DNA from 3 places in the Hydrogenophaga sp. RWCD_12 genome. Region 3 is predicted to be linked to each of the others. Evidence: predicted binding sites of a transcription regulator. Region 3 holds the regulator's gene; each other region holds the start of a gene.
The links. Region 3 encodes sigma-54, which starts transcription at its own class of promoters, with help from an activator protein. Its sites were predicted from a motif close to TGGCANGNAANCTGCTTT; they were not measured.
Positions count from the first base shown of each region.

Region 1: ACLIJ1_RS21430 (pilin) is a predicted target of sigma-54. The motif match lies at 3,203-3,220, and genes of this name have one in related genera.
Region 2: ACLIJ1_RS19080 (PQQ-dependent catabolism-associated beta-propeller protein) is a predicted target of sigma-54. The motif match lies at 3,243-3,260, and genes of this name have one in related genera.

Region 1 is NZ_JBKIXC010000006.1:44,230-54,389, reverse strand. It holds gene moaC (cyclic pyranopterin monophosphate synthase MoaC) at 1-189, shown strand, start outside; gene ACLIJ1_RS21445 (pilin) at 203-769, opposite strand; gene tfpZ (TfpX/TfpZ family type IV pilin accessory protein) at 821-1,588, opposite strand; gene ACLIJ1_RS21435 (pilin) at 1,679-2,281, opposite strand; gene ACLIJ1_RS21430 (pilin) at 2,558-3,160, opposite strand; gene ACLIJ1_RS21425 (3',5'-cyclic-nucleotide phosphodiesterase) at 3,346-4,149, opposite strand; gene ACLIJ1_RS21420 (CHASE2 domain-containing protein) at 4,190-6,421, opposite strand; gene ACLIJ1_RS21415 (FHA domain-containing protein) at 6,477-7,097, opposite strand; gene ACLIJ1_RS21410 (Stp1/IreP family PP2C-type Ser/Thr phosphatase) at 7,137-7,925, opposite strand; gene sucD (succinate--CoA ligase subunit alpha) at 8,117-9,010, opposite strand; gene sucC (ADP-forming succinate--CoA ligase subunit beta) at 9,027-10,160, opposite strand, start outside.
Region 2 is NZ_JBKIXC010000005.1:108,780-118,939, forward strand. It holds gene ACLIJ1_RS19065 (TonB-dependent receptor family protein) at 1-1,308, shown strand, start outside; gene ACLIJ1_RS19070 (ATP-binding cassette domain-containing protein) at 1,328-2,098, opposite strand; gene ACLIJ1_RS19075 (tripartite tricarboxylate transporter substrate binding protein) at 2,095-2,964, opposite strand; gene ACLIJ1_RS19080 (PQQ-dependent catabolism-associated beta-propeller protein) at 3,329-4,333, shown strand; gene ACLIJ1_RS19085 (branched-chain amino acid ABC transporter substrate-binding protein) at 4,330-5,529, shown strand; gene ACLIJ1_RS19090 (ABC transporter permease) at 5,511-6,350, shown strand; gene ACLIJ1_RS19095 (quinoprotein dehydrogenase-associated SoxYZ-like carrier) at 6,369-7,169, shown strand; gene ACLIJ1_RS19100 (quinoprotein relay system zinc metallohydrolase 1) at 7,166-8,161, shown strand; gene ACLIJ1_RS19105 (PQQ-dependent methanol/ethanol family dehydrogenase) at 8,448-10,136, shown strand.
Region 3 is NZ_JBKIXC010000006.1:359,843-370,002, forward strand. It holds gene ACLIJ1_RS22820 (flavin monoamine oxidase family protein) at 1-1,022, opposite strand, end outside; gene ACLIJ1_RS22825 (LysE/ArgO family amino acid transporter) at 1,037-1,675, opposite strand; gene ACLIJ1_RS22830 (HTH-type transcriptional regulator ArgP) at 1,787-2,692, shown strand; gene ACLIJ1_RS22835 (PsiF family protein) at 2,829-3,266, opposite strand; gene argS (arginine--tRNA ligase) at 3,413-5,086, shown strand; gene ACLIJ1_RS22845 (SPOR domain-containing protein) at 5,100-5,798, shown strand; gene ACLIJ1_RS22850 (thiol:disulfide interchange protein DsbA/DsbL) at 5,874-6,512, shown strand; gene lptA (lipopolysaccharide transport periplasmic protein LptA) at 6,651-7,301, shown strand; gene lptB (LPS export ABC transporter ATP-binding protein) at 7,298-8,080, shown strand; gene rpoN (RNA polymerase factor sigma-54) at 8,093-9,724, shown strand; gene ACLIJ1_RS22870 (THUMP domain-containing class I SAM-dependent RNA methyltransferase) at 9,850-10,160, shown strand, end outside.

The DNA.
Region 1 (10,160 bases), 320 kb from region 3:
GTGCTGTGCCGCGCGACGGCAGAGTGCACCGGCCAGACGGGCGTGGAAATGGAGGCGCTGACCGCCTGCAGCGTGGCCCTGCTGACCATCTACGACATGTGCAAGGCGGTCGACCGGGGCATGACCATCGGCGGGGTCAGGCTGTTGGAGAAGAAGGGCGGGAAGAGTGGGGTCTATTCCGCCACTTGACCGCCATTGCCGGTCAGCGGCATTCCGACGGCATGTATTTCGCAGGGATGGCATTTGCCGCAGGCACGACCGTATTGTTGCCAAGGCCCCGTCCGGTGGATGCGCCGTTTGTCGTTGAGACACATGCCCAGTCAATGGCACCCTGAGAAGTCGCGGATGGGATCCCCACTACCCCTCCATTGGACGCATTCGGCGCAAGGTTGAATGTGTGCCCGTTCAACCCAATGGGGATGCCATTTCCAGCAGTTCCTGCCAAAGCAATCGAGACAATCCAGTTGCCTGCTCCCGCTGGAAATGCTGGGCAATTCGCCCCAATTGGAGGAACGCCGCCTCCCGCTGCGTTATATACACAATAGTTGTGGACGTACTTGGATTGCTTTTCGGAAAACGGAATGTCGTTTATTGCCTGAGACCCAGCCTGCAAGCCGTTGGTTCCGTTGGACTGAAAGGCCTCGCTCAGCAGTGTCTTGGCCGCCACCCCGGCCACTATTGCCTCAGAAATCTTAGACCGAACAGTGTAGTCCTGATAAGCTGGGAGCGCCACGGCTGCCAATATGCCGATAATTGCAACCACAATCATCAATTCGATGAGTGTAAAACCTTTCTGTGTTGTACGCACAATAAAACCCCTTTAAAATCCATCTCCTTTGGCGAAGCCCTGAATTCCCCCATTCCTATCCAACAAGGCAACCCAGTCTTGGCGACCCACAACAGGCAAAAGAGTCAGGTCGCTCAGCGCAATCTTGTTAACACTTGCCAGTTTTTCCACCGACTCCCTTTGGTCGGGAAACTTTTGCAAAAATGGCTCTAATGGTCTAGCACGAATAAGAGAGGCCTTTGCAGCGCCCCCCTCGTATGGAACATAGAACTCCGGGCGTTCGGCATAATCCCGACCCCCAACGATAGACTCAAAAAGAACCTTGTTCTTCTCATGCACACTATTCGGCGAGCGCAAAGCCACAGTCCTGACGCCACCAAAGGCAAAGGGACGTAGGTCGGTGGGCAGCAACTTAAGAGCTTCGTGGTCGATGTCCGCCGACATCACAACTTTGAACCGATCCACTTCCAGTGCCAAATAGAGAGGTCGAGCTTGCCAAGTGGTCCAGACGCCATAGCTCAGAGCCAGTAGTTGCACAACCACCACAAGACTCAAATCGATCCAGAGCTCTTGCCTTGGTTTGGCAGGGTTGAACAACACAAAGGTCAGCAATGGCCCACACACCACATCCACGGCGATGACCAACATAAAGAGCTCTCGCCCTCCTGATAGCTCACGGTACGGATAGGGATACCAGAGCCCAAACACGATTGCTGCCGCAATGACTGCCAGGGCGATGCTGCCGAGCAAATGAACACTCGCCGCCTTTGATGCCACCCGGTATCTCGAGTCAAATTTCATGAATTAATCTAAACAACGCAAAAGCAAGTAAGTTATTACACCCAAAATCACCCAAGCGCTCTTTTGGAACTCTTCACGATGACCCAATATTCAACGGCATTCTGAAGGCATAAACTTCGCTGGAACAGGATTGGCTGCAGGAACCTGGTTGTTGGTCAGCGCGCGCCCAGTGGAGGCCACATTCGTGGCGGATGTGCAAGCCCAGTCCACTGCGCCTTGTGCGCTGGCGACCGGCACGCCAAACACACCAGCGTTTTGCACGTTCGGAGCCAGATTGAACGTAAAGCCGTTCAGGTTAGTGGGAATGCCATTGCCAGCAGTTGCTGCCAACGCAACAGAGACTACCCAGTTGGCAGCGCCCGGAGCGAATGCCGGGCAGTTAGCTGCCGTGGGAGCGCCGCCTTGCGCGTTGTTGTAAACGCAATAGTTCATGACGTACTTGGACTGCTTCTGGGCAAACGGGATGGCGTTGATGGCAGCGGCAGCACCATCGAGGCCTGTAACACCGTCGGACTGGAACGCTTCGCTCAGCACACCCTTAGCGGCCGAACCGGCGATCACGCCTTCAGAGATCTTTGCACGCACCGTGTAGTCCTGGTAAGCGGGCAGAGCCACAGCAGCCAGAATACCGATGATGGCCACCACGATCATCAGTTCGATCAAGGTGAAACCTTTTTGCAGGGAACGATTCATAACACTCTCCAAGACGGCTTAGTTGAACGGTACGAGATCAATGCACAGAGCGTGCCAGTCAAATGAGACTCATATTAGAGAATTTTCGATTCTTTCCGACCAGAAGGTGACTATTTCCGGCACTATCGCCCTCGACGAGTGACAACTCTTGTCACCATGTGCTGAACTGTCACTCACGACCTTAGCCAAGATACAAACCGTTGATAAAGCCATCGAAGCACTAAACCAAAAAAGAGCGCCGAAGCGCTCTTTCTGATGATTGAAATACGTGGCAGATCAACGGCACTCAGAAGGCATGAACTTGGCCGGAACTGGATTGGCTGCAGGAACCTGGTTGTTGGTCAGCGCGCGCCCAGTGGAGGCCACGTTCGTGGCGGAGGTGCAAGCCCAGTCCACTGCACCTTGTGAGGCGGCGACCGGCACACCAAACACGCCGGCGTTTTGCACGTTCGGAGCCAGATTGAACGTGAATCCGTTCAGGTTGGTGGGAATACCGTTACCGGCAGTAGCAGCCAAAGCCACCGAAACAACCCAGTTGGCGGCGCCCGGAGCGAATGCCGGGCAGTTGGCTGCCGTGGGAGCGCCGCCTTGCGCGTTGTTGTAAACGCAATAGTTCATGACGTACTTGGACTGCTTCTGGGCAAACGGCGTGGCGTTGATGGCAGTGGCTGCACCATCGAGGCCTGTAACACCGTCGGACTGGAACGCTTCGCTCAGCACACCCTTGGCGGCTGAACCGGCGATCACGCCTTCAGAGATCTTTGCACGAACCGTGTAGTCCTGGTAAGCGGGCAGAGCGACCGCAGCCAGAATACCGATGATGGCCACCACGATCATCAGTTCGATCAGGGTGAAACCTTTTTGCAGGGAACGCTTCATTGAAAACTCCTTGAGGGGTTTGTGGGTTGGAACGACTACACCTCAGCAGAGAGCGTGCCAGGCAGAACTGGCTGCGTTTTCGAGCGCTTTTTCACGCTTAGCTGGTGGCCAGTGACGATTTGTGTCCCGCGTGACCAGCGGCTACTGACAATTTTTGTCATCGACAGTTCGATGAGCAAAAATTGTCAAAGGTCAAAGGTCTGTCCGGCACTCAGCCAGCGGATGTCGTGGCGGACATCCGAGGCGCGGTTGGGCGTCTCGTCGAAGCGCCGGATCTCATCCATGATCAGGCCGGTTTCGGCCGGCTTGGTGTGGGTGATGTAGATCGGAAAGCGCCGCTCGCGATCGATCTGATCCAACTCCTCGGCCAGCGTGCTGGGGGACAGATGCAGGCTGCGCTGGGCCAGGGCCTTTTCCCGGTCGCTGAACGCCGTCTCGATGATGAGCAGCGCGACATCAAGGCGGTTGATGCGTTTCCAGAAGGCAGGATTGCGCTCGGTGTCGCCGCTGAATACCCAGTGCCCGCTCGGGCTGTCCACCGCATAGCCCACCGCCGGGACGGTATGTACCGCCGGCAGCACCTCCACCCGCTTGCCACCCACCAGAAGCTGCTCCCCGACGGTGATCGGCACAAAGCGCATCAGCGGGGTTTCCACACTGGGAATGGCCGCGAAGTCGGGCCAGATCAGGTTGTTGAAGACATGGATCTGCAGGGCGGAAATGGTGCCGGGCAGCGCATGAACCGTCAGTGGCGGAGCGCCGGCCGCCAGACGCTGGGCCGCAACGGCATCCAGCATCAGCGGCAAGCTGGCCACATGGTCGAGATGGGAATGGGTCAGCAGGACATGGTCGATGCGGGCCATTTCCTCCAGGCTGAGGTCTCCGACGCCCGTGCCGGCATCGACCAGGACGTCGTCGTCCAGCAAAAAGGAGGTGGTCCGGCAGCCATGGGCAATGGCACCTGAGCAACCCAGCACACGTACCCGCATCGATATTCCCGTCGGTTGGTCTGAGAAGGCGGTCTGCCCGTTATTTGGTATCGAACGAACTCGCACCATCCCAGTCCTGGGGCAGCGGAGACTGCTTCATGGAGCCTACCCGTTCGGTATAGAGCCGGTAAAGGACTTTTTTGGCATTTCTCGCGCGCAGTTCCCCCAGATGGGTTTCGCACGCACCCCAGTCTCGTGTCCTCCAGGCTTTGCGCACCAGTTGCCACTGGTGCAGCTCTTCGGCCAGGGCCGTGTCGGGCACGCCAGCCGCCAGCGGCGTGTGGATCGCCACCGCCTGCGCCTTGCCCTTGACCCGCACCAGATCCAGTTCCTGCCAGACGAAGCCGGGTGCCTTGCGGCGGGTGGTTTCGCTGGCAACGATCGACACACCGTAGTGCTTGGACAGACCTTCCAGTCGCGACCCCAGATTGACCGCATCGCCGACGACGGTGTAACTGCGGCGCACGTCGGACCCCATGTCACCGACGCACATTTCGCCGGTGTTCAGACCGATGCCGACTGCAATGTCCGGCAACCCGGCATTCTGGCGATCGGCATTGATGCGCTCGATTTCCTGCGACATGCCCAACGCCGCCCGCACAGCCAGCGTGGCGTGCTCGGCCGTGTCGACCGGCGCCCCCCAGAACGCCATCACGCAGTCGCCCATGTACTTGTCGATCGTGCCGCGGTGGCTGCGGATGACGTGGGTCAGGCGGCTGAACACCATGTTGAGCAGTTCCTGCAACTGCGTGGGCGACATCGTCTCCGCGCTGGCGGTGAATCCACGCATGTCGCAGAACATGACCGTCATCTCCCGGGTGGTGGCGGTCATGCTGTAGCGGTCCGGATCCTTGACCATCTCGTCGACCAACTCGGGCGGCACGTAGGTGCCAAACAGCTGCGCCAGCTCGCGCTTGGCCCGGCTCTCGACCAGGTAGCCGTAGCTCATGTTCACCACGAAGGCCAAGCCCGCCATGACCAGCGTGGTGGCCATGGGCAGAGCCAGCCCGTGGGCCACATACAGCCAGGTGTTCAGGCCAACCACCGCACCGATCACCCCGATGCTCAGTACGACGGCCCGGGTTGCACTGAGCAGCGGCAACCCGAGCGCGAGCAACAGTCCGGCCAGCAACATCAGCACGGCTTCGTAGCCAGCGGCGTAATCGGGTTTGCTGATCAGGCGCCGGTCCAGCAGGCCGGAAATCAGGTTGGCATGCGTCTCCACGCCCGGGTAGGCCTCTCCCACCGGCGTCGCCCGCAGATCAAGCAGGCCGGGCGCGGTGGTGCCAATCAGCACCATTCGCCCCCCCAGTTCTCCCTTGGCCAAACGGCCGGAAAGCACATCCCCAGCCGAGACATAGCGGAACGATCCGCCCTGCGGCCCACCATTCCCCCGAAACGGCAGCAGCGCCGTCAGGTGGTCGTCGACCGGGATCTTCTGGCTCCCCTTGTCGGAGCGCAGCACCAGACTGCCCGGTGCCGGTTCACCACTGACCAGAGACCCGGGTTCAATGGCCGGCTGTCCCAACCACAACCGGTACATGGCCAGGGCCAGTGACTCGTAGTAGGCACCCTGGTATTCGGCCATCAGGGGCAGGGAACGGACCACGCCATCGTTGCCCGGCACGGTGTTGAAGAAGCCCGCCGCCGGAGCCGCCTCGGCCAACGGCGCGATGTTGGCGCCATAGCCGGTCCAGTGAAGGGCCTGGATATGACCACCGGCCTGGCTCTCCTTGCGCCAGGCCGGCGCCGGCAACTGCCCGGACGCACGCGCCTGTGCCTCACTGGAGAAGTAGTAGCCCATGACCACTGGCCGCCCGCGCAAGGCATTGGCCAAACGCTGGTCGTGATCCAGCTGGGGCCGCAGCCGGTTCAGCTGATCGGCAAATCCCGGCTGGTCGCGAAGTTCCTGCCGGACCAGCCGCTCCAGCTGGGGCAGCCCCGTGCTGCGATCCGCTTCGGCAAACACCGTGTCGAAGCCCACCAGCGCCACGCTTTGCTGCACGAACAGCTGGTCAACCAGCTCGGCCATGCGGTCCCTCGGCCAGGGCCATTGACCGATTTCGGCAAGGCTTTTCTCGTCCACATCAACGATCACGATCCGTGGATCCAGCGTCCCCGGCATGGTCCAGCGCAGACGCGCGTCGTAAATGATGTGGTCCAGGCGCTGCAGGATGCCCAGAGGCAGCACGCCGACCACGTGCAACAAAGCGAACAGCAAGGGCAGCAGCGTGACGGCCACACGGGGGCCGTGTCTGCTCAGCGCCTGCATGAAACGTCGCGGGAAGAGGCAGGCACCCGTTCAGCGCGCCTGCGGGTACATCCGGTCAGGACTGCACGAACTGCATCTGCGTGCCGGCCAGCTCGATCAGGTCGCCGTTGTGCAGGTTCACCGCTTCGGTGGTCAGGGCGGTGCCGTTGATGGTCGGTTTGACCGCACCCTCGACCAGCGCCACCACATAGCCGTGCGGCCGGCGCGTGATGGCCGCCACCGCCACCCCAGGCTTGCCGATGGTGGTGACCACCTTGACCAGAGGCACCTCGCGGCCTGCAGCCGCGCCAGACATCACTCGGATGGCCGCGTTGCCCACCATGGCGGGTTCAGCCCCTACCACGGCGCCGGAATTGATCACCGTCGTCTTTTCGTGACCGTCGGACGCACCGTCGTGCACGAACTTGATTTTGTACTTGCCGATCTCGACCGTGTCGCCGTTCTGCAGCTGCTGTTTCTTGATCGCCTTGCCGTTGACGTAAGTGCCATTGGTGCTGTTGAGGTCTTCGAGGAACACCTCGGCGCCAGACATCTGCATCACGGCATGCTCACCACTGACCGCCAGGTTGTCGATGACGATGTCGTTGTATGGACGACGGCCCAGGGTGGTGCGGTCTTTCGTGAGCTGCACCTCCTTGATGACAACGCCATCGATGGAAACGATCATTTTCGGCATGGCCGACTCCTGTGGAACCTTGGAAACGAAACTAATTGATTACTGCTGTCCGAGCATACGCGACAACAAACCCCTGCGGACCGGCTTGGCCCGGGCCAGTGCCAGTATCACCGAAATATTATCGCGCCCACCACAGCCATTGGCGTCCTCGACCAGCGTCCGCCCGATCTGATCCAGTGGTGCGTCTTCCATGAGGATCGCGGCAATCCGGGGATCCGGAACCATGTCGCTCAACCCGTCGGAACAGAACAGGTACAGGTCGCCGTCTTCCACCCGGAATTCGTTCACTTCGAGCAACACGGTGTCTTCCACACCCAATGCGCGGGTCACGAGATTCTTGTGCGTGGCGAACTGCGCCTGCTCGAGCGAAATCAGTCCCGCGTCGATCTGCTCCTGCAACAGGGAATGGTCCCGGGTGATTTGCTGCAGGGTATTGCCGCGCAATCGGTAGCAGCGCGAATCGCCGACGTGGCCAATCATCGCCCGCGTTCCCTGAAAGACACCCATCACCAGGGTGGTTCCCATGCCCGCATACAGCGGGTTGGAATTGGCTGCGTTGAAAATGGAGCGGTTGGCGTTGTCGACGCAGATTTCCATCGCGCGCTTGAGTTCGCGCACCGGTGCTTCCTGCCCCCCCTCGCCGATCCAACGCCCCAGCTCGGTGTGGATGAAGCTGGTGGCCATGGCGCTGGCCACCTCGCCGGCGTTGTACCCACCCATGCCGTCGGCCAACACCACCACTTGATTGGCGGTGTCGAGCGAAACCGAGTCTTCGTTGTTTTCACGAATCAACCCGGGGTCGGTCTGGCTGTAGTACTCAAAAATCATGTAGATCGGTTTTATAGCCTGAAACGGGGCTTGAGGTGCCTGTCCGTCGCGACATTTGTCACGAATCGGGACAGTCCCGACCGTTGCCTGCGGATATTCGCACCAGGCTGTGCACAAGTAGCACCTTCCTCAAAAAACAAAGGCAACGCGAGCGTTGCCTTTGTTCATTCTCTTCAGAGAGGAAGCCAGCCTCAGAGCTGTGCTTTGAGCAGCTTGCCCAGCTCGGAAGGGTTGCGCGTGATGATGAAACCACACTCTTCCATGATGGCCAGTTTGGCATCGGCCGTGTCGGCACCGCCGGAGATCAGCGCGCCGGCATGGCCCATGCGCTTGCCGGGAGGCGCGGTCACGCCAGCGATGAAGCCGACGATCGGCTTCTTCATGTTGGCCTTGCACCACTGGGCGGCTTCGGCTTCGTCCGGGCCACCAATTTCGCCGATCATGATGACGGCGTCGGTGTCAGGATCGTCGTTGAAGGCCTTCATCACGTCGATGTGCTTGAGACCGTTGATCGGGTCGCCACCGATGCCGACGGCGCTGGACTGGCCCAGGCCGACTTCGGTCAGCATCGCAACGGCTTCATAGGTCAGCGTGCCCGAACGGGACACGACGCCGATGCGGCCCTTGCGGTGGATGTGGCCGGGCATGATGCCGATCTTGATCTCGTCGGGCGTGATCAGGCCGGGGCAGTTGGGGCCCAGCAGCAGGGTCTTCTTCCCACCGGCGGCTTCCTTGGCCTTCATCTTGTTGCGCACTTCCAGCATGTCCTTGACCGGAATGCCTTCGGTGATGCAGACGGCCAGGTCCAGATCGGCCTCAACGGCTTCCCAGATGGCGGCGGCGGCGCCGGCCGGCGGCACGTAGATCACCGACACGGTGGCGCCGGTCTGTTGGGCGGCTTCCTTGACGGTTGAGTAGATCGGGATGTTGAAGATCGACTCGCCGGCCTTCTTCGGGTTCACGCCGGCCACGAAGCAGTTCTTGCCGTTCGCGTATTCCTGGCACTTCTCGGTGTGGAACTGACCGGTCTTGCCCGTGATGCCCTGGGTGATGACCTTGGTGTCTTTGTTGATGTAGATCGACATGGTTTCTTCTCCGGGCTTATTTGACGGCGGCGACGATCTTGGTCGCGGCTTCGGCCATGGTGTCGGCGGCGATGATTGGCAGGCCGGATTCGGCCAGCAGCTTCTTGCCCAGCTCTTCGTTGGTGCCCTTCATGCGCACCACCAGCGGCACGCTGAGGTTGGTCGCCTTGCAGGCGGTGATCACGCCGGTGGCGATGGTGTCGCACTTCATGATGCCGCCGAAGATGTTGACCAGGATGCCCTTGACCTTGGTGTTCTTGAGCATGATCTTGAAGGCTTCGGTGACCTTCTCGGCGGTGGCGCCGCCGCCCACGTCCAGGAAGTTGGCCGGCTCGCCGCCGAACAGCTTGATGGTGTCCATGGTGGCCATGGCCAGGCCGGCGCCGTTCACCAGACAGCCGATGTTGCCGTCCAGGGAGATGTAGGCCAGGTCGAACTTGGAGGCTTCGATTTCTGCCGGATCTTCTTCGTCCAGATCGCGGAACGCCACGATCTCGGGGTGGCGGAACAGCGCGTTGGAATCGAAGTTGAACTTCGCGTCCAGGGCCATCAGGTTGCCCTTGGAGTCGCAGTTCAGGGGGTTGATCTCGACCAGGGACGCGTCGGTGTCCATGTAGCACTTGTAGATCTTGGCGAAGATGTCGACCGCCTGATCAATGGAAGCGCCGGTCAGGCCGATGGCGGCTGCGACCTTGCGCGACTGTGCTTCGGTGATGCCGGTCAGCGGGTCGATCATCTCGGTGATGATCTTCTCGGGCGTGGAGTGCGCCACTTCCTCGATGTCCATGCCGCCTTCGCTGGATGCGATCAGGGCCACCTTCTGCGTCGCGCGGTCGGTGACCAGCGAGACGTACAGTTCGTTCTTGATGTCGGCGCCGTCTTCGATGTACAGGCGGCGGACCTTCTGGCCTTCAGGACCAGTCTGGTGGGTCTTGAGCTGCATGCCCAGGATTTCCGAAGCGCGCGCCTTCACATCGTCGATCGACTTGGCGACCTTCACACCGCCACCCTTGCCACGGCCACCCGCGTGAATCTGGGCCTTCACCACCCAGACCGGGCCACCAAGCTTTTGTGCGGCTTCAACGGCTTCCTGCACCGTGAACGCGGGAATTCCGCGCGGAACCGGCACACCAAACTGACGCAAGATTTC
Region 2 (10,160 bases), on a different contig from region 3:
CAGGCGGTGGCCGCGTCGACCTCGAACAAGGCTGGCAAGGACGTGTCGCAGAACCAGCTGGGTCTGGTGGCCGAGCACAAGCTCGACGCACAAAGCGAACTGTCGGCCCGTGTCTACGCCGGCCAGCGCGATCTGGACAGCCGACTGTCGCTGCCGCTGTCGGCCCAGACCTCGGCGACCTCGGCCGGTGGGGTGGTGCAGCTGGACCGCCACTACGAAGGCACGGGGCTGCGCTACGCGCGCCGCATCCCGGCCGGCGAAGGGCAGGTGAACCTGAGCGCCGGTGTGGACATCGAACGCATGGGCGAGCACCGCCTGGGCTACATCAACAACCTCGGTGTGACCGGCGCGCTCAAGCGCGACGAAGACGGCAAGGTCAGCAGCACCGGTGTCTACACGCAGGCTGACTGGGCGATCAACGAAGGCTGGAGCGCGGTGGCTGGCCTGCGCGCCAACCGGGTGAAGTTCCAGGTCGACGACCATTTCATCCGCCCCGGCAATCCCGACGACAGCGGCCGCGTGACGTTCAGCGCGACCAACCCGGTGATCGGCGTGACGCGCCACCTGGGCGACGACACGAATCTGTACGCCAACATCGGCCGCGGCTTCGAAACACCGACCCTGACCGAGATCGCCTACACCGCCAACGGCAGCGGCCCGAACCTGGGCCTGAAGTCGGCCCGCAGCACGCACACCGAAATCGGCTTGAAAACCAAGTTGTCGGAGAACCAGCGGCTCGATGTCGCGCTGTTCCACATCGGCACCCGCGACGAGATCGTGGTCGCCTCCAGCAGCGGCGGCCGCACGGTCTACACCAACGCCGGCAAGACGCGCCGCACCGGCATCGAGCTCACGCACAGCGCGCAATGGACACCGGAGTGGCGCAGCCACGTCGCGCTGTCGACCCTCAATGCCCGCTTTGCCGAAACCTTCAGCAGCAGCGGCACGCGGGTGGTTTCGGGCAACCGCATTCCGGGCGTGATGGACCGTTCGCTGTTCGGCGAGATCGCCTGGCAGCCGCGCGCGATGCCAGGCTTCACCGCCGCGCTGGAGGCGGTGCACCGGGGCTCCATGGTGGTGGACGATGTCAACAGCGACCGCACCGCGGCCGCGACCGTGTTCAACCTGCGGCTGGGCTGGGAGCAGAAGGTCGGCGCCTGGAAGATTCGCGAATACCTGCGCGTCGACAACCTGGCCGACAAGGCAACCATCGGCTCGGTGATCGCCAACGACGGCAACAAGCGCTTCTTCGAACCGGCACCGGGTCGTCAGTGGGGGCTCGGGGTGACCGTCAGCTACGCCTTCTGAGCGGGCGGGAAGCCAGGGCTCACAGCCCTGGTTTCTGCAGCGCCTTGAGCACTTCGGTCTGGAAGTCCGGGCCTTCGGCGGCAGCCATGAAGGCGTCGATGTGGCCATCGAAGCGCACCGTGCCCTGGTGCAGCAGCAGCAGGCGGTCGGCGGTCTTCACTTCCTCGATCAGGTGGGTGGCCCACAGCACCGCCAGGCCCTGATCGCGGCACAGGCCGCGCACGGAGTCCAGCAGTTGCTGCCGCGAGGCCGGGTCCAGGCCGACGGTGGCTTCGTCCATCAGCAGCACGCGCGGCCTGTGCAGCAGCGCGCGCACCAGTTCGACCTTGCGCCGCGTGCCGCCCGAGAGGCTGCGCACCACAGCTTTGGCCTGGTCCTGCAGGCCGATGGCAGCGAGCTGCGTATCGATGCGTTCGCGCGCCGTCTTGCGCGGAATGCCGTGCAGGTCGGTGTGGAACAGCAGGTTGGCCATCACCGACAAATCCATGTCGAGCGCGCTCTGCTGGAACACCACGCCCAGGCCCGAGAGGGCGCGCGCCGGGTGCTGGCGCATGTCCTGCCCGAGGACCTCGATGCTGCCCTGGTCGGGGGTGAACAGGCCGGTCAGCAGTTGCAGCAGGGTGGACTTGCCGGCACCGTTGGGGCCGAGCAGGGCCAGCATTTCGCCGGCCTGCACCTGCAAGCTCACACCCTTGAGCGCCGGCTTGCCGTTGTAGGCCTTGTGCAGGCCGTCGGCTTTCAGGACGGTGTGGACCACGGTGTCGGGGGCTTGGGCGAGTGGTTCGGTCATGAGGCGGGTTTGGCCAGCAGGTTCATGCGGGCGAGGAGTTTCTTTTCGCGCTCGACGGTGACGAGGACGGACTGGCGGTAGTCGCGCGTGCCGAGGTATTCCAGCGTCTGCTCATAGCGCGCGAGCGCCGACGTGTGGCGCTCGGCGTTCATCGCACGGCGGAACACATCGTGCAGCTTCTGGATCACTGCCTCGGGCGTGCCGGCGGGCGCTGCAAGGCCCCAGGGCGAGGTGTAGACCGCCTGCGGGTAGCCCAGCTCGCGCATGGTCGGCACCTCGGGCCAGCGGCTGCTTCGCGTTGCGTTGAAGGTGGCGATCAGCCGCATCTGGCCCTTTTCAACCCAGGGAGCGAAGCCGGTCGAGTTCACGCCGGCCATGATCTGGGCGCCCGCGATGGCCAGCATCTGGTCGGCCGTGCCCTTGTACGGCACGTGCACGTACTTCACGTTGTTTTGCAGCAGGATCTCTTCCATCGCGAGGTGAGCCGTGGTGCCGACGCCGGTCGAGCCCATGATGAGTTCGCCCGGACGCTTGACGGCCCAGTCGATCATGTCGGCGACGTTTCGGAACGGACTGTTGCCGGGCACCAGCAGCCCGAAGCTCACACCCGAGACTTGCAGGATCGGGGCGAGGTCGGTCACCGGGTCCCAGTTCACATGGTTCATGAGCGCGTGGCGGTAGACGGTGAGCGGCACCTGTCCGATCACGTGCCCGTCCGGCTCGGCGGCCTTCAGGGCTGGCGCGACCATGGTGCCGGCCGCGCCGGGCTTGTTGACCACGACGATGGGCTGCCCCAGCAGGGGTTCGGCTTCTTCGGCCAGGATGCGGATCGTCAGGTCGGTCTGTCCACCGGCGGGCCAGGGCACGATGAGCTGGATCGGTTTTGAAGGGAAGGGCGCCTGTGCCTGCGCCAGGGGGCTGACAGCGGTCAGCGCGAGCGCACCGGCGGCACCGAGAAAGTCCCTTCGCGAGACGGCAGTGTTCGGCCGGCTGGATCGAGTCAGGGTTATCCCTGTGTCATTTTTGAACGCTGGTCGCGGCGGTGTGTGTCTCATGCGTGGCCTGATAGTCTCATGTCCCTCGGAAAGCCCCCGGGACGCGGCATGATCAGGCAAATTCCGTTCCTGTACCAGCCGAATTCTGTTGGCACCGATTTTGCAGAATGATCGCGCGCTTCGGGCGCACCGGGCCATTGGTGCCCGGGTTTCGCAAAACAGTAGGAGACACACCATGGCCCTTTGCGCCAGCTTTGCTTCGCATTCCCTGCGCGCCCTGACCGCGGCCCTGTGTGCCGCTGGCGCAACCCTCGCCTTCAGCCTCCCGGCCCACGCCCAGAGCAAGGTCTACGTGTCCAGCGAGAAGGACAACAAGATCTACGTCTTCAACACGGCGGGCGAGCGCCAGGCCGCGATCGATGTCTGCAAGCGTCCGCGCGACATGTCGTTCAACGCCGACGGCAAGCAGATCTACGTGATCTGCGGCGACAGCAATGCCATGGGTGTGGTGGATGTGGGCGCGGGCAAGATGGATGGCACCGTACCGCTGGGTGAAAGCCCCGAGATGTTCGACCTCAGCCCCGATGGCAAGACCGCCTACGTGTCGATCGAAGACGACAGCGTCATGGCGGTCTACGACATCGCCACGAAGAAGGCGCTGTTCGAGGTCAAGACCGGCGGGGAGCCCGAAGGCGTGCTGGTCACAGCCGACGGGAAGACGGCCTATGTGACCTCCGAGGTTGCCAATGTGGTCCACGTGATCGATCTGGCCACCAAGAAGGTCACCAAGAACATCAAGGTCGGCAAGCGCCCGCGCCGTTTCGTCATGTCGCCCGACGGCGCCGAGCTATGGGTCACCAACGAGCTGGATGCGACCGTGAGCGTGGTCGACACCAAGACCCACACCGAAAAGCAGAAGATCAAGTTCGAGGTCAAGGGCATGCGCCAGAACGACATCACCCCGGTGGGCATGGCCATCAGCCCGGACGGCAAGAGCATGTGGGTGGGTCTGGGCCGCGCCAACCACGTGGCCGAGGTGGATGTGGCCAGCAAGACTGTGAAAAGCCAGGTTCTGGTGGGCAAACGGGCCTGGGGGCTGGGTTTTTCTCCCGACGGCAAGACGCTGTTCGTGGCCAACGGCATGTCGGACGACATGACGCTGATCGACACCGCCTCGGGCAAGGCGCTGAAGACGGTGCCGGCCGGCCGTGTGCCCCACACGATCCTGGTTTCCAAATGACCGTAGGCCTGAGCAAGCCGCTGCGCGCCCTGGCCGGCGCGCTGGTGCTGGCGGCGGCACTGCCGTCGCTGGCCGCGACCAAGGTCACGGTCGCCGTGGTGTCGCTCGACGGCGACCCGCGCTTTGCGCCGCGCCGCATGGAGAAGGCCTATCCCGGTCACCCGACCGGGCGCGCCATCGACGGGGTCAAGCTGGCGGCCGAAGACTCGGCGTTCGAGCTCGATGCCGCCGGGATCGAACTCGTGGTCCGGGACGTGGTGCTGCCCAACGTGGCGGCCTTGCCGAAGGTGCTCGCCGATCTCAAGGCGGCCAAGGTGCAGCACGTGGTGGCCGACCTGCCGGTGCCGGAGCTCAATGCGCTGGTGCAGGCGGCGCCGGCCGCGCTGGGTGGTGCGATCGTGATCAACAGCGGGCAGAAAGACGATGCGCTGCGCGGCGCGCAATGCGCAGCGTATCTGCTGCACACCTATCCGAGCCGCGCCATGTTCAGTGACGCGCTGGCGCAGTACCTGGCGGCGCGCAACTGGCGCAAGGCGCTGGTGCTGCAGGGCGCCTTGCCGGAAGATGTGCTGGAGCTGGAAGCCTTCAACCGCTCGGCCAAGCGCTATGGCATCAAGACGACGCAGCTCAAGCCTTTCAAGCTGACCGGCGATCCGCGCGAGCGCGACCTGGCCAACGTGCGGCTGCTCACGGGCGACCGCGAGCATGATGTGGTCGCGGTGCTCGACAGCGACGGCGAGTTCGCGCGCACCGTGCCCTATGCGACGCAATGGCCGCGGCCGGTGGTGAGCGCCAACGGTCTGGTGGCGGCACCCTGGCATCCTCTGTGGGAACGCAACGGCGGGCCGCAGCTCTCGCGGCGCTTCGCGAAGAAGGCCGGTCGCCCCATGAGCGGACACGACTGGGCTGCGTGGACCGCCGGCCGTGCGATCGCGACCGTGCTGGCCGAACAGCCCAAGGCGCCGATTGCCGCACAGCTCAAGGCCTTGCGCGGCGGTGCCGTGGGCGTCGACGGCTTCAAGGGGCCTCGCCTGTCGTTCCGAGCCTGGGACGGCCAGCTGCGCCAGCCGGTCTTCCTGAGCCACGTCGACGGTGTCGCCGGTGTGGCGCCGGTCGACGGCGTGCTGCATCCCAAGGAAGTGATGGACACGCTGGGTGTGGACGAAGCGGAGAGCACATGCAAGCAACGACCCTGAGCCCCGTCGATCCCGCGCCCGCACTGCTGCCTCACCTGCTGCGCGCGTTGCGGGCGGTCGTGGGCCGCGAGATCGGGCGCTTCCTGCGCCAGCCTTCGCGCCTGGGTTCGGCGCTGGTGCGGCCGCTGCTGTGGTTCGTGGTGTTCTCGGCCGGGTTTCACAACGTGTTCGGCGTGGCCATCGTGCCGCCCTACGAGACCTACATCGAATACAAGGTCTACATGGTGCCCGGGCTGCTGGGCATGGTGGCGCTGTTCAATGGCATGCAGAGTTCGCTCTCAATGGTCTACGACCGCGAGATGGGCGTGATGCGCCTGCTGCTGACGGCACCGCTGCCGCGCGGCTGGCTGCTGGCGTTCAAGCTGCTGGCGGGCACCAGCCTGTCGGTGCTGCAGATGACGGTGTTCCTTCTCATTGCCTGGGCCTTCGGGGTCGAGGTGCCGCTGGAGCACCTGCCGTGGCTGCTGCTGTCCATGGTCTGTGCGGCGGTGATGCTGGCCTCGGTCGGGCTGGTGCTGTCGGTCTACGTCAAGCAGCTGGAGAACTTCGCCGGCACGATGAACTTCGTGATCTTCCCGATGTTCTTCATCAGCCCCGCGCTCTACCCGCTGTGGAAGCTGGAGGAGTCGGGCGCGTGGTGGCTGCTCAAGCTGGCCGAGTTCAACCCCTTCACGCACGCGGTGGAAGCGATGCGCTTTGCCATGTACGGTCAGTTCAACGGCACGGCATGGGCCGTGGTGCTGGGCTGTACCGCCGTGTTCTTCCTGGCGGCGCTCTGGGGCTACGACCCGCAGCGTGGCTGGATCCGCCAGCGCGGCTGACTTTTCCGGAGCCCATTCATGCCAATGCCTTTGACCCGTCGCCATTTCGCCGCCGGTGTGGCCGGGCTGGCCTGCTGGCCTGTGGTTCACGCGCAGGAAGACCAGACCGGCGGTGACCCGCTGGGCTCCATGCAGTACCCCAGCCTGCGCGAGCAGACCATTGGCAAGGCGGTGGCGAAGTTCAGCGATGCCGTGATCGTCAAGGGACCGGACTTCGCCGACGACGCGATGAACGTGCCGCTGCTGGTCGACGCGCGCGGACTCTCAGGCACCGGCGGCGGGGTGCAGCGCATCCGTGTGGCGGTCGACCGCAACCCGGTGCGCCAGGTGCTGGAATTCGAGCCGTTGCGTTCTCTGCCGATGCTGGCGTTCCGCATTCGCATGGAACAGGCTTCCCCGGTGCGGGCCTTCGTGCAAACCATGGATGGCCAGTGGCATGTGGGCAGCACCTGGGTGCAGGCTTCGGGCGGGGGGTGCACCGTGCCCGGCCTGACGCGCGCCGACGGCTCGTGGAGCAAGACGCTGGGGCAGGTACAGGCGCGCTTCTTCAACAACGTCATCGAGGGCAGCCGCCGCTTGCGCCTGCGTGTCATGCACCCGATGGACACCGGTCTGGTTTCCGGCATCCCGTCGTTCCACATCGAGAACCTGCAACTCGAAGACGCCGGCGGGCTGGCCTGGTGGCGTCTGGTGCTGCACGAGCCGGTGTCGGAGAACCCGCTGATCACTTTCGAGCTGCCGACCCAGCTGCCGCCCAGCCTGCGCCTGGTAGGCCGCGACAACAACGGCAACCGCATCGATGCGGAGCTGCGGACATGAAGCGCATCGCTCTGCCGTTGCTCATTGCGTGCGTGATGTCGGCGCAGGCGCAGACCATTCCGGTCCCGCCACCCGCCTCGGTCCCTGACGTGGTCCGGCTCGACTACGACCTCAAGCCGCGCCAGATCGCGGCCGACACCTGGGTGATCGAGGGTGAGGTGGCGGACTTCAGCCGCGCCAACGGCTGCAACATCATCAACACCGCCTTCATCGCCACCGGCGCGGGCGTGCTGGTGATCAACACCGGACCGTCGCGTCTGTACGGCGAGCAGCAGCGGCGTGCGATCGAACGGGTGACGAAGGAGCCCGTGCTGCGCGTGCTGCAGCTGAACCTGCACCCCGACTATTTCTTCGGCAACCAGGCCTGGACCGACCGCCCGACGCTGGCGCTGGCCGGCAGCATCGCCGGCATGAAGGCCGAAGGTGGCGCATACGCCGACAACCTGTACCGCCTGTGCGGCGACTGGATGAAGGGCAGCGAGTCGACACCTTCACAGCAGGCCATCGACCCGAAGACGCTGCCGCGCACCGAGCAGCTCGGGAGCCACCGGCTGGAAATGTGGCGCCTCCATGGCCACACCGGTGACGACCTGGTGCTGCTGGACCACACGACCGGCGTGTTGTTCACCGGCGGGCTCGTGTTCGCCGAACGCGTGCCGACCACGCCGCATGCCGACTTCGCCGCCTGGCAAGCCAGCCTGGGCGCGCTGGAGCAGAAGATCGCCAGCGGTGCGGTGCGGGCGGTGGTGCCCAGCCACGGCCGGGTGCATGAAGGCCCTGCGGGCCTGCGGCAGACGCGCGACTGGCTGCAGTGGCTGACCACGACCATGCAGTCTGCTGCAGAGCGGGGCCTGGACCTCGGCGAGGTGCTGCGCACGCCGGTGCCCGAGCGTTTCGCGCGCTGGGCCGCGCAGCCGGCGGAGTTCCACCGCAGCCTCACGCAGTGGTATCCGCACTTCGAACAGAAGGTGCTGGCCGGGCCGGCGAAGTGACACATTTTTGAACAGTGTCACAAAGGTGTCCTGTCGCAGTGGCAGGCCTTTGGCGCAGTTGGGGTCGGCTCAAGGGCTTTCGGCGGCGTTTGATGCGCTGCAGCGTCCGTATAAACCCTAGGGCTTTTGCTGGCACAGAAGTTGCCAACTTCGGGTGGCGTGAACGTCGAAGACCGGAGGGTCGGAGCCACGAGAGCGGTCAGACGTCACCAACCACCGAAAAGCCATCAACCTTCGAACGAGCAGGAGACCCACAGTGAAACGCACCCTATTGAGCCTTCTGGTCATGGCCGCCACCGCACAGGTGAGCGCGCAGGTGACCGACGCCATGATCGCCAAAGACGCGGCCACCCCCGAAAACGTGTTGACCTGGGGCATGGGTACCCAGGGCCAGCGCCACTCGGACCTCAACGACGTCAATTCCAAGACCATCTCCAAGCTGGTCCCGGTGTGGTCGATGTCGTTCGGCGGTGAAAAACAGCGCGGCCAGGAATCGCAGCCGCTGGTGCACAACGGCAAGATGTTCGTCACCGCGTCCTATTCGCGCATCTTCGCGGTCGACTCCAAGACCGGCAAGAAGCTCTGGAAGTACGAGCACCGTCTGCCCGAAGGCATCATGCCCTGCTGCGACGTGATCAACCGCGGCGCTGCCCTGTACGACAACCTGGTGATCTTCGGCACGCTGGACGCCCAGCTCGTGGCCCTGGACCAGGACACCGGCAAGGTGGTGTGGCGCGAGAAGATCGACGACTACTCTGCGGGCTACAGCTACAGCGCTGCGCCCCTGATCGCCGAAGGCCTACTGCTGACCGGCGTGTCCGGCGGCGAGTTCGGCGTGATCGGCCGTGTCGAGGCCCGCGATCCCAAGACCGGCAAGATGGTCTGGACGCGTCCGGTGGTCGAAGGCCACATGGGCTACAAGGACGGCAAGGAAAACGGCATCACCGGTACCACCAACGCCTCCTGGCCGGGTGAGACCTGGAAGACCGGCGGCGCAGCCACCTGGCTGGGCGGCACCTACGATCCCAAGACCGGCCTGGCCTACTTCGGCACTGGCAACCCCGGCCCGTGGAACAGCCACGTGCGTCAGGGCGACAACCTGTACTCGGCGTCCACCGTCGCCATCGACGTGAAGTCGGGCCAGATCAAGTGGCACTACCAGACCACCCCGAACGACGGCTGGGACTATGACGGTGTGAACGAGTTCATCACCTTCGACATGGGCGGCAAGCGCATGGGCGCCAAGGCAGACCGCAACGGCTTCTTCTACGTGATCGACGCAGAAAACGGCAAGCTGCAAAACGCCTTCCCGTTCGTCAAGAAGGTGACCTGGGCCACCGGCGTGGACCTCAAGACGGGCCGCCCGAACTTCGACCCGGCCAACCGTCCTGGCGACCCGACGGCCGCTGGCGGTGACGGCACCAAGGGCAAGTCGGTGTTCTCGGCACCTGGCTTCCTGGGTGGCAAGAACCAGATGCCCATGGCCTACAGCCCGAAGACCGGCCTGTTCTACGTGCCTTCCAACGAATGGGGCATGGAGATCTGGAACGAACCCATCACCTACAAGAAGGGCGCTGCCTACCTGGGTGCTGGCTTCACGATCAAGCCGCTGAACGACGACTACATCGGCGCGATGCGCGCGGTCGATCCGAAGACCGGCAAGATCGTCTGGGAAGTCAAGAACAACGCTCCTCTGTGGGGTGGTGTGCTGACCGCCGGCGACCTGGTGTTCTGGGGCACGCCTGAAGGCTACCTGCAGGCCGCCGACGCCAAGACCGGCAAGATCGTCTGGAAGTTCCAGACTGGTTCCGGCATCGTTGCGCCTCCCATCACCTGGAAGGAAGGTGGCGAGCAGTACATCTCCGTCGTGTCCGGCTGGGGTGGTGCGGTTCCGCTGTGGGGCGGCGAAGTGGCCAAGCGCGTGAACTTCCTCGAACAGGGTGGTTCCGTCTGGACCTTCAAGCTGGCGAAGTGATTCCCTCCTGCGCCGCTACGCGGC
Region 3 (10,160 bases):
ATCGCGATCTGCGTGGTCAGCAGCCAGCTCTGGCAGGTCACCAGCACGGCGGGGTAGCTGCGCTCGTTGCCCCAGCTGTCGGTGACGGCGATCTGGCCCGACGCTGAACCCTCCTTCACGCGGCAGATGGCCGTGACGCCCGGGCGCGTGGCGCCGCCGTGCAGGCTGGCCAGCGAGGTGCCTTGTGGCCAGTGGGCAATCTGTTGTGGCGCGTGCGCCCACAGGCCCAGCGGCACCTGCTGCACGCCGCCCACGATCAGGTGCTGGTCTTCGTCGCAACCCGTGAGCACCACGCGCAGGATCTCCAGCATGGTGTTGGGGAAGTCCGAGTCCCAGCCACCGGTGCCGAAGCCGACCTGGCCAAACACCTCGCGGTGGCGGAACGAGAGCTGGGAAAAGGCCTTGGACTGCGCGACGAAGTCGTAGAAGGTGCGGTCGTCCCACAGCGGCACGAGGCGGTCCCACAGCGCCTTGAGTTTGGGTACATCGCGCTGGCGCAGGGCCAGCTGCAGGTCGCCGAAGCCGAGCTCGTCCAGCGCGCCCGCCCAGGCGTCGGCCACCTCGCGGAACAGCGGCGGCAGGTCGGCCAGCGTGCGGGCGTAGTGCGTCTGTCCTTCCAGATCGACCACCGTGCTGCCCGCGGCGGGCGTGAGCGGGTTGGGGAAGGGCTTCGTCTGCAGGCCCAGCAGGTTCACGTAGTGGAAGAAAGCGGTGGACGAGGCCGGAAAGCGCATGCCGCCCAGTTCGGCGATCACGCCCTGGCCGCCCTCGAAGGGCTGCGAGCGCAGCCGTCCGCCCATGCGCGAGGCTTCGTAGATGACGGGCTTAAGGCCCAGCTTCATCAGCTCGTAGGCCGCGGTCATGCCGGCCATGCCGGCGCCGACGATGGCGACTTCGGTGCCGTGCGCACTGGGCGGCAGCGTGGCCAGGCCCTGCGGGTGCTGGAGCCAGTCGTCGTAGGCGAAGGGAAAGTCCGGGCCGAAGATGGTGACCGGGGCGTCGGCGGGGCGGGTGGTGGTCATCGCAGCTCCTTCGGTCAGATCAGTCCGGCCAGCAGCCAGGCGGCCGTGCCCCACATCATCAGCGCCACGGCGCCGTCCAGCACGCGCCAGATGTGCAGCGAATTCAGCCGGCGGCCAAGCCAGAAGGCGGCGGCGCCGAGCAACAGGAACCACACCAGCGAGCCGGTGGCGGCGCCCAGGCCGAACACCTTGCTGCCCTGGCCATAGGCCAGCGAGGCGGTGCCGATCAGCACGGCGGTGTCCAGCCAGGCGTGCGGGTTGAGCCACGAGAAGGCCAGAGCCGACAGGATGGCTTGGCGCTGGGTCACCGCAGGCGGCGCATGTTGGGGCGTTGCGCCGGCCGGCGCGGCGACGGGCTGGCGCGGACGGAGGAAGCGCTGGAACGCCTGCCAGCCATACACGCCCAGAAACAACACGCCGGCACCGATCAGCGCGCCCAGCAGCTTGTCCGACAGGCCGCCAAGCTGGGCCAGGCCCAGCACGCCCAGCGAGATCAACACGATGTCGGCCAGTGCGCAGACAGCCACGGTAAGCCAGAGGTGCTGGCGCTGCAAGCCCATGCGCAGCACGTGCGCGTTCTGCGGACCGATCGCCATGATCAGCGACAGACTCAGCACCATGCCGGAGGTGAAGGTGGGGAAGGCTAGGGTCATGGCACTGGAATCCGGAAGAAGAATGAATGGAATGGCCGCAGTGTGAGCCTTCCTGGATTTTTGTTAAACAGATTCAACTTAAAATGAGATCGCTCAAGAAATAATTGATTCATGCTCGATGCCCGTCCCCTCGAAGCGCTGGCCGCTGTGGTCGACCACGGCGGGTTCGGGCCGGCCGCCCAGGCGTTGAACCTGACGCTGGCGGCGGTGTCCTTGCGCATCAAGTCGCTGGAGGAGCAGCTGGGTCAGCGCCTGCTGGTGCGCGGCAAGACCGTGCGCCCGACGGAGGCGGGACAGGCGCTGCTGGCGCATGTGAAGCAGGTCAAGCTGATGGAGACCGACCTGCTGGCCGGCTTGCGAGGCGATGCGGCGCGGGCCGGCGACGGCTGGCAGAGCCTGAGCGTGGCGATCAACGCCGACTCGGTGGCGGGATGGTTCCTTCCCGGAGTGGCGCCGCTGCTGCAGCGCCACCGCCTGCTGCTGGACGTGGTGATCGACGACCAGGACCACACGCACGCGCTGCTGCGCAGTGGCGATGTGATCGGCTGCGTCACGGCGCTGGCCGAGCCGATGCGCGGCTGCGTGGCCGAACCGCTGGGCGTGGCGCGCTACTGCTGCGTGGCGTCGCCTGACATGGTGGCGCAATGCCGCACGGCCGCCGGCGCGGTGTCACCGCACCAGCTGCTGGCCCAGCCGGCCATCATCTTCAACCGCAAGGACGCGCTGCAGGACGCCTTCCTGAAACAGCACTTCGGTCTGAGCCAGCCCAACTACCCGCGCCACTACGCACCGGCGGTGGACGCGTTCGAGAAAGCGATCGAACTGGGACTGGGCTGGGGCATGGTGCCCGAGCAGCACCTGCCGGGGAGGCCAGGGATGCAGGAACTGTTGCCGGGTGCCACGGTGGACGTGACCCTGTACTGGCAACACTGGGCGCGGGAACCGCTGTCGGCACAACGCCTCACGCAGGCGGTCAAGGAAGCGGCACACACGGCACTGCCGCAGGCAAGAAACTGAACAGCATCGGGAGATTGGCCGGGCAGAGGTCGGAGCGCATGCCCGATCCAGACACACCGCGGATCCGGCTCCGCCGGTCCGCAGGTGTGGTCCCCCCGCGCAGCAGGGGGGAAGCCGCCTCAGCGGCGCAGGGAGGTCAGCCCTTCAGGCAGGTGCTCATGAACTTCTTGCGTTCGTCGCCCTTGAGCGCCTTGGTCTTGGCGTCGGCGTTGCAGGTCTTCATCTTGTTTTGCTGGCTGTTGCCGCCGGCGGCAGCTTCGTCGCCGGAGAGGCAGGACTTCATGAACGACTTGCGCTCGTCGCCCTTGAGGGCCTTGGCCTTCGGGTCGGCGTTGCAGGTCTTCATGCGGTTCTGTTGCTCGGTCGGCTTCTTGTCCGCGGCCGGGGCAGCGGCTGCAGCAGCAGGCGCAGCGGCGGCGGGCGCAGCAGCCGGGGCCTTGGCGGCGGCAGGTGCTGCAGCAGCAGCGGGCGCAGCAGCAGGCGCCTTGGCCGGGGCAGCAGCGGGGGCTGCGGTCTGGGCCATGGCCATGGAAAGGGAACCGGTCAGGGCGATCAGGGTCAGCAGATGTTTCATGTCTTGCCTTTGGGTAGGAATGAGCCCGGGATCGGGCGCAGGCACGATACACCTTTTTTTCTTAAGGCTTTCTGACGGGGTGCCCCGGGTTTTCCAGAGCACCGTCTGACGGTGTCGGGTCGCCCGCCACCTAAAATCGCTGCCCTATGCTCAAGATCAAACAGGAACTGCTGGCCGGCCTCGCACAGGCGCTGGACCAGCTCTCGCCCGGCGCCGGCGACAAGGCCGCCTTCGAATCCCCCAAGGTGGCTGCCCACGGCGACTACGCCATCACGGCCGCCATGCAGCTGGCCAAGCCGCTCAAGCTCAATCCGCGCCAGGTCGGTGAATCGCTCAAGGCCGCACTGTTGGCCCTGCCGGTCTACCAGCAGTGGGTCGCCGACATCGAAATCGCTGGCCCTGGCTTCCTCAATCTGCGCCTCAAGCCAGCAGCCAAGCAGGCCATCGTGACCGAGGTGCTGCAGGCCGGTGACAGCTTCGGCGTGCAGCCATCCAACGGCCAGCGCCTCATGGTCGAGTTCGTGTCCGCCAACCCCACCGGTCCGCTGCACGTGGGTCACGGCCGCCAGGCCGCACTGGGCGACGCGATCTGCAGCCTCTACAGCACCCAGGGCTGGAACGTCCACCGCGAGTTCTATTACAACGACGCGGGCGTACAGATCGGGACATTGGCCACCAGCACGCAGCTGCGTGCCAAGGGCTTCAAGCCTGGCGACGCCGAGTGGCCCGAAGCCGCCTACAACGGCGACTACATCCAGGACATCGCCAACGACTTCCTGGCGAAGAAGACTGTGCACGCCGACGACCGCGAGTTCACCGCCAGCGGCGACGTGAACGACCTCGACAGCATCCGCCAGTTCGCCGTGGCCTACCTGCGCCACGAACAGGACCTGGACCTGCAGGCCTTCCAGGTGAAGTTTGACCACTATTACCTCGAATCCAGCCTCTACACCAGCGGCCGCGTAGAGGCCACGGTGAAGAAGCTGGTGGACGCCGGCAAGACCTACGAGCAGGACGGCGCGCTGTGGCTCAAGTCCACCGACTACGGCGACGACAAGGACCGCGTCATGCGCAAGGGCGACGGTTCGTACACCTACTTCGTGCCCGATGTGGCCTACCACATCAGCAAGTGGGAACGGGGCTTCACCAAGGTCATCAACATCCAGGGCACCGACCACCACGGAACGATTGCGCGCGTACGCGCCGGCCTGCAGGCCGCGGGCGTGGGCATTCCCCAGGGCTACCCCGACTACGTGCTGCACACCATGGTGCGTGTGGTGCGCGGTGGCGAGGAGGTGAAGATCAGCAAGCGCGCCGGCAGCTACGTGACCCTGCGCGACCTGATCGAGTGGACCAGCAAGGACGCGGTGCGCTTCTTCCTGCTCAGCCGCAAGCCCGACACCGAATACACCTTCGACGTCGACCTCGCGGTGCAGAAGAACAACGACAACCCGGTCTACTACGTGCAGTACGCCCACGCGCGCATCTGCTCGGTGCTGGCCGCCTGGGGCGGTGACGTGGCCTCGCTGGCCGGTGTCGACCTCTCCCCGCTGGACACGCCGGCTGCGCAGTCGCTGATGCTGCTGCTGGCCAGGTACCCGGCCATGCTGACCTCGGCGGCCAACGACTTCGCGCCGCACGACGTGACCTTCTACCTGCGCGAACTGGCCGCGGCTTACCACAGCTACTACGACGCCGAGCGCATCCTGGTGGACGACGAAAAGGTCAAGCTGGCGCGCCTGGCCCTTGTCCGGGCAACCGCGCAGGTGTTGCACAATGGCCTGGCTGTGCTGGGCGTGAGTGCCCCGCAGAAGATGTGAGAACCCTCGATCCATGAACACTCGTTTCCCGCAGGCCCACGGACAGCGTGGCGGAACCCTGGTCGGCTTCGTCGTCGGCCTGCTCATCGGTCTGGGGCTTGCCCTGTCGGTGGCGGTGTACGTGACCCGTGTGCCGGTGCCGTTCGTGGACCGGGGCGTGACGCGCAAGCCCGCCGAAGACGCGGCCGAGGCCGAGCGCAACAAAGGCTGGAACCCGAACGCCGGGCTGGTCAACAAGGCGCCGCCGCTGCCCACGCCGCCAGCCCCCGAGGTACCGGTTGGAACCGACGCGGCTTCCACCAAGGACGCCAAGGACAACAAGGACAACAAGGACAACAAGGACGCCGCTGCCAAACCCGACGCCAAGCCGGCCGACACCGCGGCCGCGAAGCCAGGCGCCGACCCGCTGGGCGATCTGGTGAAGGCCAAGACCGGTGCGGCGGGAGCCGATCCGGCGCCGGCGGCTGGCGCCGATCCGTTCAGCTATTTCGTGCAGGCTGGTGCGTTCAAGTCGGCCGAAGAGGCACAGGCGCAGAAAGCGCGCCTGGCGATGCTGGGCATGGAAGCGTCGATCACCGAGCGCGAACAGTCTGGCCGCCAGGTGTTCCGGGTGCGCATGGGACCTTTCAACCAGAAGGGCATGGCCGATGCAACGCGCGAGCAGCTCGAAACCAACGGTGTCGAAGCCGCACTGGTGCGGGTGCAGCGCTGAACCCCGCGCCAGCCCCGGGGGAACTTTTCCCGGTCCGGCGAGCCTGAACCGGGTCATTTCAAGGAGTTTGAATCCATGCAACGTCGAGATTTTTCCCGTGGCCTGATGGTTGCCGGTGCCGCAGCGGCCACAGGGCTGGCCCTGTCGCCCGCCATGGCACAGCGGGTCGCCTTCAAGGAAGGCACGGACTACACCAGGCTGGCCAAGCCGGCCCCCACCGACAGCCCGGCAGGCCAGGTCGAGGTGGTCGAGTTTTTTGCCTACAGCTGCATCCACTGCTTCAATTTCGAGCCGGTGTTCAGCGATTGGATCAAGAAGCAGCCGGCGAATGTGACCGTGCGCCGCGTGCCGGTGGCCTTCAACCAGAACTTCGTGCCGATGCAGCGCCTTTACTTCACGCTCGAAGCCATGGGCCTGCTGGAGCAACTGCATGGCAAGGTATTCAAGGCATACCACGAAGAGCGCCTACCGCTGACCACGCCGCCGGCCATCCTGGCCTGGGTGGAAAAGCAGGGCGTCAACCGCGAAAAGTTCAGCGCCATTTACGACGGTGCGGCGGTCAAGTCGGCGCAGAAGGCCGTGGGCCTGCAGGACGCCTATCAGGTCGAGGGCACGCCCGCCCTGGGCATCGCCGGGCGTTTCTACATCCCGGGTCAGGGTCCCAAGACCCTCCTGGTGGCCGATTCGCTGATCGCTGAGGCCCGCAAGGGCTGACCGATCGGCCCGTTCGCATCGCACAAGGCCCGCTCCGAGCGGGCCTTGCCGTTTCCAGGCAGGAATCATCTCTTGTCAAGGGCACGAATTGCACTTGGCACCGCTACAATGAATGCAAGATCTGTGCCCCCAAAAGCCATGCACCAACACGTCAAACCCTCCCGCCCGATCGCCTGGTTGTTTGTTGCGGCCGTCGGCCTGCTGTCGCCCTGGGTGGCGCAGGCGGAAAAAGCCGACAAGGACAAGCCCATGAACGTGGAGGCCGATGCCCTGCGTTACGAAGAGAACCGCCAGACCAGCGTGTTCAACGGCAACGTGGTGCTGACCAAGGGCACGATCGTCATGCGCGGCTCCAAGCTGGACGTGCGCCAGGATGCCCAGGGCAACCAGCTCGGTCTGCTGGTGGGTACGCCCGCCACCCCCGGCTTCTTCCGCCAGAAGCGCGAAGGCCTGGACGAGTGGATCGAGGGCGAAGGCGACCGCATCGAATACGACAGCAAGGCCCAGACCGTGCTGTTCACTGGCCGCGCCGTGCTGCGCCGCTACCGCGGTACGCAGCTCAACGACCAGAGCGTGGGCAGCGAGATTCTCTACAACAGCCAGACCGAAGTGTTCACCGTCAAGGGCGGGGTTGACAGCAAGACAGCAGCCAACCCCTCCGGTCGCGTGCGCGCCATGCTGACGCCGATTCCCGAAGAGGAAAAGGCCGGCAAGACACCGCCTCCCCAGCAGCCGGCCGAGCCGGCCACGCTACGTCCAAGCGTCAAGATCACCGAGCCCAAGAAGTGACCGCAATTGCCGCCAGCCCACAGGGCGCTGTGGCGGGACAGAGCCGCCTGGAGGTCCATGGTCTGAAGAAGGCCTATGGCAGCCGCAAGGTGGTCAAGAACGTCTCGCTGTCCGTCGACAAGGGTGAGGTGGTCGGTCTGCTCGGCCCCAACGGCGCTGGCAAGACGACCTCTTTCTACATGATCGTCGGGTTGCTGCGTGCCGACGGCGGCCAGATCCTGCTCGACGGTGAGCGTATCGAATCCCTGCCGATTCACCGCCGCGCCCGTCTGGGTCTGGGTTATCTGCCGCAGGAAGCATCGATCTTCCGCAAGCTCACGGTCGAGCAAAACGTGCGCGCCGTCCTGGAACTGCAGCACAACGAGCAGGGCGAGCGGCTGTCGGAAGACGAAATCCGCAGCCGGCTCGACGAGCTGCTCAAGGACCTGCGGGTGGACCATCTGCGCCTTTCACCGGCGCCCGCGCTGTCTGGCGGTGAGCGCCGCCGGGTCGAGATCGCCCGTGCGCTGGCGACGCGTCCCCGTTTCATCCTGCTGGACGAGCCTTTTGCCGGCATCGACCCGATTGCGGTGCTGGAAATCCAGCACATCATCAGCTTCCTCAAGTCGCGCGGCATCGGTGTGCTGATCACCGACCACAACGTGCGCGAGACCCTGGGCATCTGCGACCACGCCTACATCATCAGCGATGGTCAGGTGCTGGCCAGCGGCACGTCCGCCGAGATCGTGGAGAACGCCGAAGTGCGCCGCGTCTATCTCGGCGAAAACTTCCGCATGTGATGCACTGAGCGGATGAAGCAAGGTCTCTCGCTGCGGGTTTCGCAGCATCTCGCCCTCACTCCCCAGCTGCAGCAATCGATCCGGCTGTTGCAGCTGTCCACGCTTGAAATGGCGCAGGAAGTCGAGCAGATGCTCGACGAGAACCCGTTCCTGGACCGCGGCGAAGAAACGGCCGAGCGCGAGGAATTTGGTGTCGACACGGTCGACGCGCCAGTAGTAGCGGCTGACCAACTGGCGGAGGCTGCGCAGCCTGCGCCGGAACCGCGCCTGCCGGAGGCCGACACCCGGACATCGACGACCGAATCGTCCGAGAGTGGCGCCGCTGACGAGGTCGAGAGCCGCCTCGACGGGGCCTCGCCCGTGGAAGAGAGCTGGGAAGGCGATGGCACGGTCGAGATGGCGCCCGACGACAGCGAGTGGGGCGGTGACGCGCCCGCGCGCAACAACAATGCCTCCGGCGGCGACGATGAAACCGCGACCGCGGCCGAACTGGCCCGCGAGCCGGTCAGCCTGCAGGACCATCTGCACGAGCAGGCGCGCTGCCTGCGGCTGTCCGACGAAGACGCCGCCGCCCTGTATTTCCTGATCGAGTCGCTCAACGACGACGGTTACCTCGAAGAAAGCCTGCACGACCTGGCGCGCGCCTGCTGGCGCCTGACGGCCTCGGCGCAGGTCCCGGCCGACACCGAGCCGCCGTTCGAAGAAGTTGAAGCCATCGAGCAGCGGCTGGGCACGGCGATGCAGTGGCTGCAGCAGATGGAACCCTCCGGCGTCGGTGCCCGCGATCTGGGCGAGTGCCTGCGGCTGCAGATCCTGGAATTGCGCAACACGCCCGCGGCCCGCGCGGCCCTGGCGATCTGCGAGCAGCCGCTGGAGCTGATCGCCAAACGCGACATCAAGCGCCTGTGCGCGACCACCGGCCAGGACGACGAGGCTGTGCGCTCCGGCCTGGCGCTGATTGCGCGGCTGGAACCCAAGCCAGGCCGGCGCTTTGTCGATGTCGAGCGCAACGTCGTGGTGCCCGACGTGATCGTCACGCGCGCCGGCCGCGGCTTCAAGGTCACGCTCAACGCCGAGGTCATGCCGCGCCTGCGGGTGCACGATGTGTACGCCAACGCCATGCGTGGCCGCGGTCGCGATGGCGGCGGCGAAGCGGGCCACGCGGCCATGCAGCAGCGCCTGCAGGAAGCGCGCTGGTTCATCAAGAACATCCAGCAGCGCTTCGACACCATCCTGCGCGTCTCCAGCGCCATCGTCGAACGCCAGCGCAACTTCTTCATGCACGGCGAACTCGCCATGCGACCGCTGGTGCTGCGCGAGATCGCCGACGAGCTGGGACTGCACGAATCGACCATCAGCCGTGTGACCACCGCCAAGTACATGGCCACGCCGTTCGGCACCTACGAGCTCAAGTATTTCTTCGGCTCGTCGCTTGGCACCGAGACCGGCGGCAACGCGTCGAGCACGGCCGTGCGCGCCCTGCTCAAGCAGTTCATCGCGTCCGAAGAGCCTTCCAAGCCTCTGTCGGACAACCAGCTCTCGGACTTGCTCAAGGAGCAGGGCATCGAGTGCGCGCGCCGCACGGTCGCGAAATACCGCGAGGCACTGCGCATCGCGCCCGCGAACCTTCGGAAAGCTTTGTAACCCCCTGCGCCGCTTCGCGTCACCCCCCAGGGGGCTGCACCAACGGCCCGGCAAAGCCGGTTCCGTGGTGCACGCTGGAAGGGGCTGTGCCAAACGTGCGGTGTTTGTTCGTTAGGTTTCCATTCATGAACCAGCTTCAACTCTTCCTCCCCTGCGCCGCTGGCGTGGAGGACTACCTGGCCGCCGAGGTCACGCGCATCACCGGCGCGACCGAGGTGCAGAAGTGGCGCGCGGGCGTGGCATTGGAGGCTTCGTGGCGCGATGCGCTCAAGCTCAACCTGCATTGCCGCCTGGCGCAGCGGGTGCTGGTGCAGCTCTGGCACGGCGGCTACCGCAGCGAGAACGACCTGTATGCCGCGGCCAGCGAGGTCGCCTGGGAAATCTGGTTCACGCCGCAGCAGACCATCAAGGTCGAGGTCACGGCCCAGCACAGTCC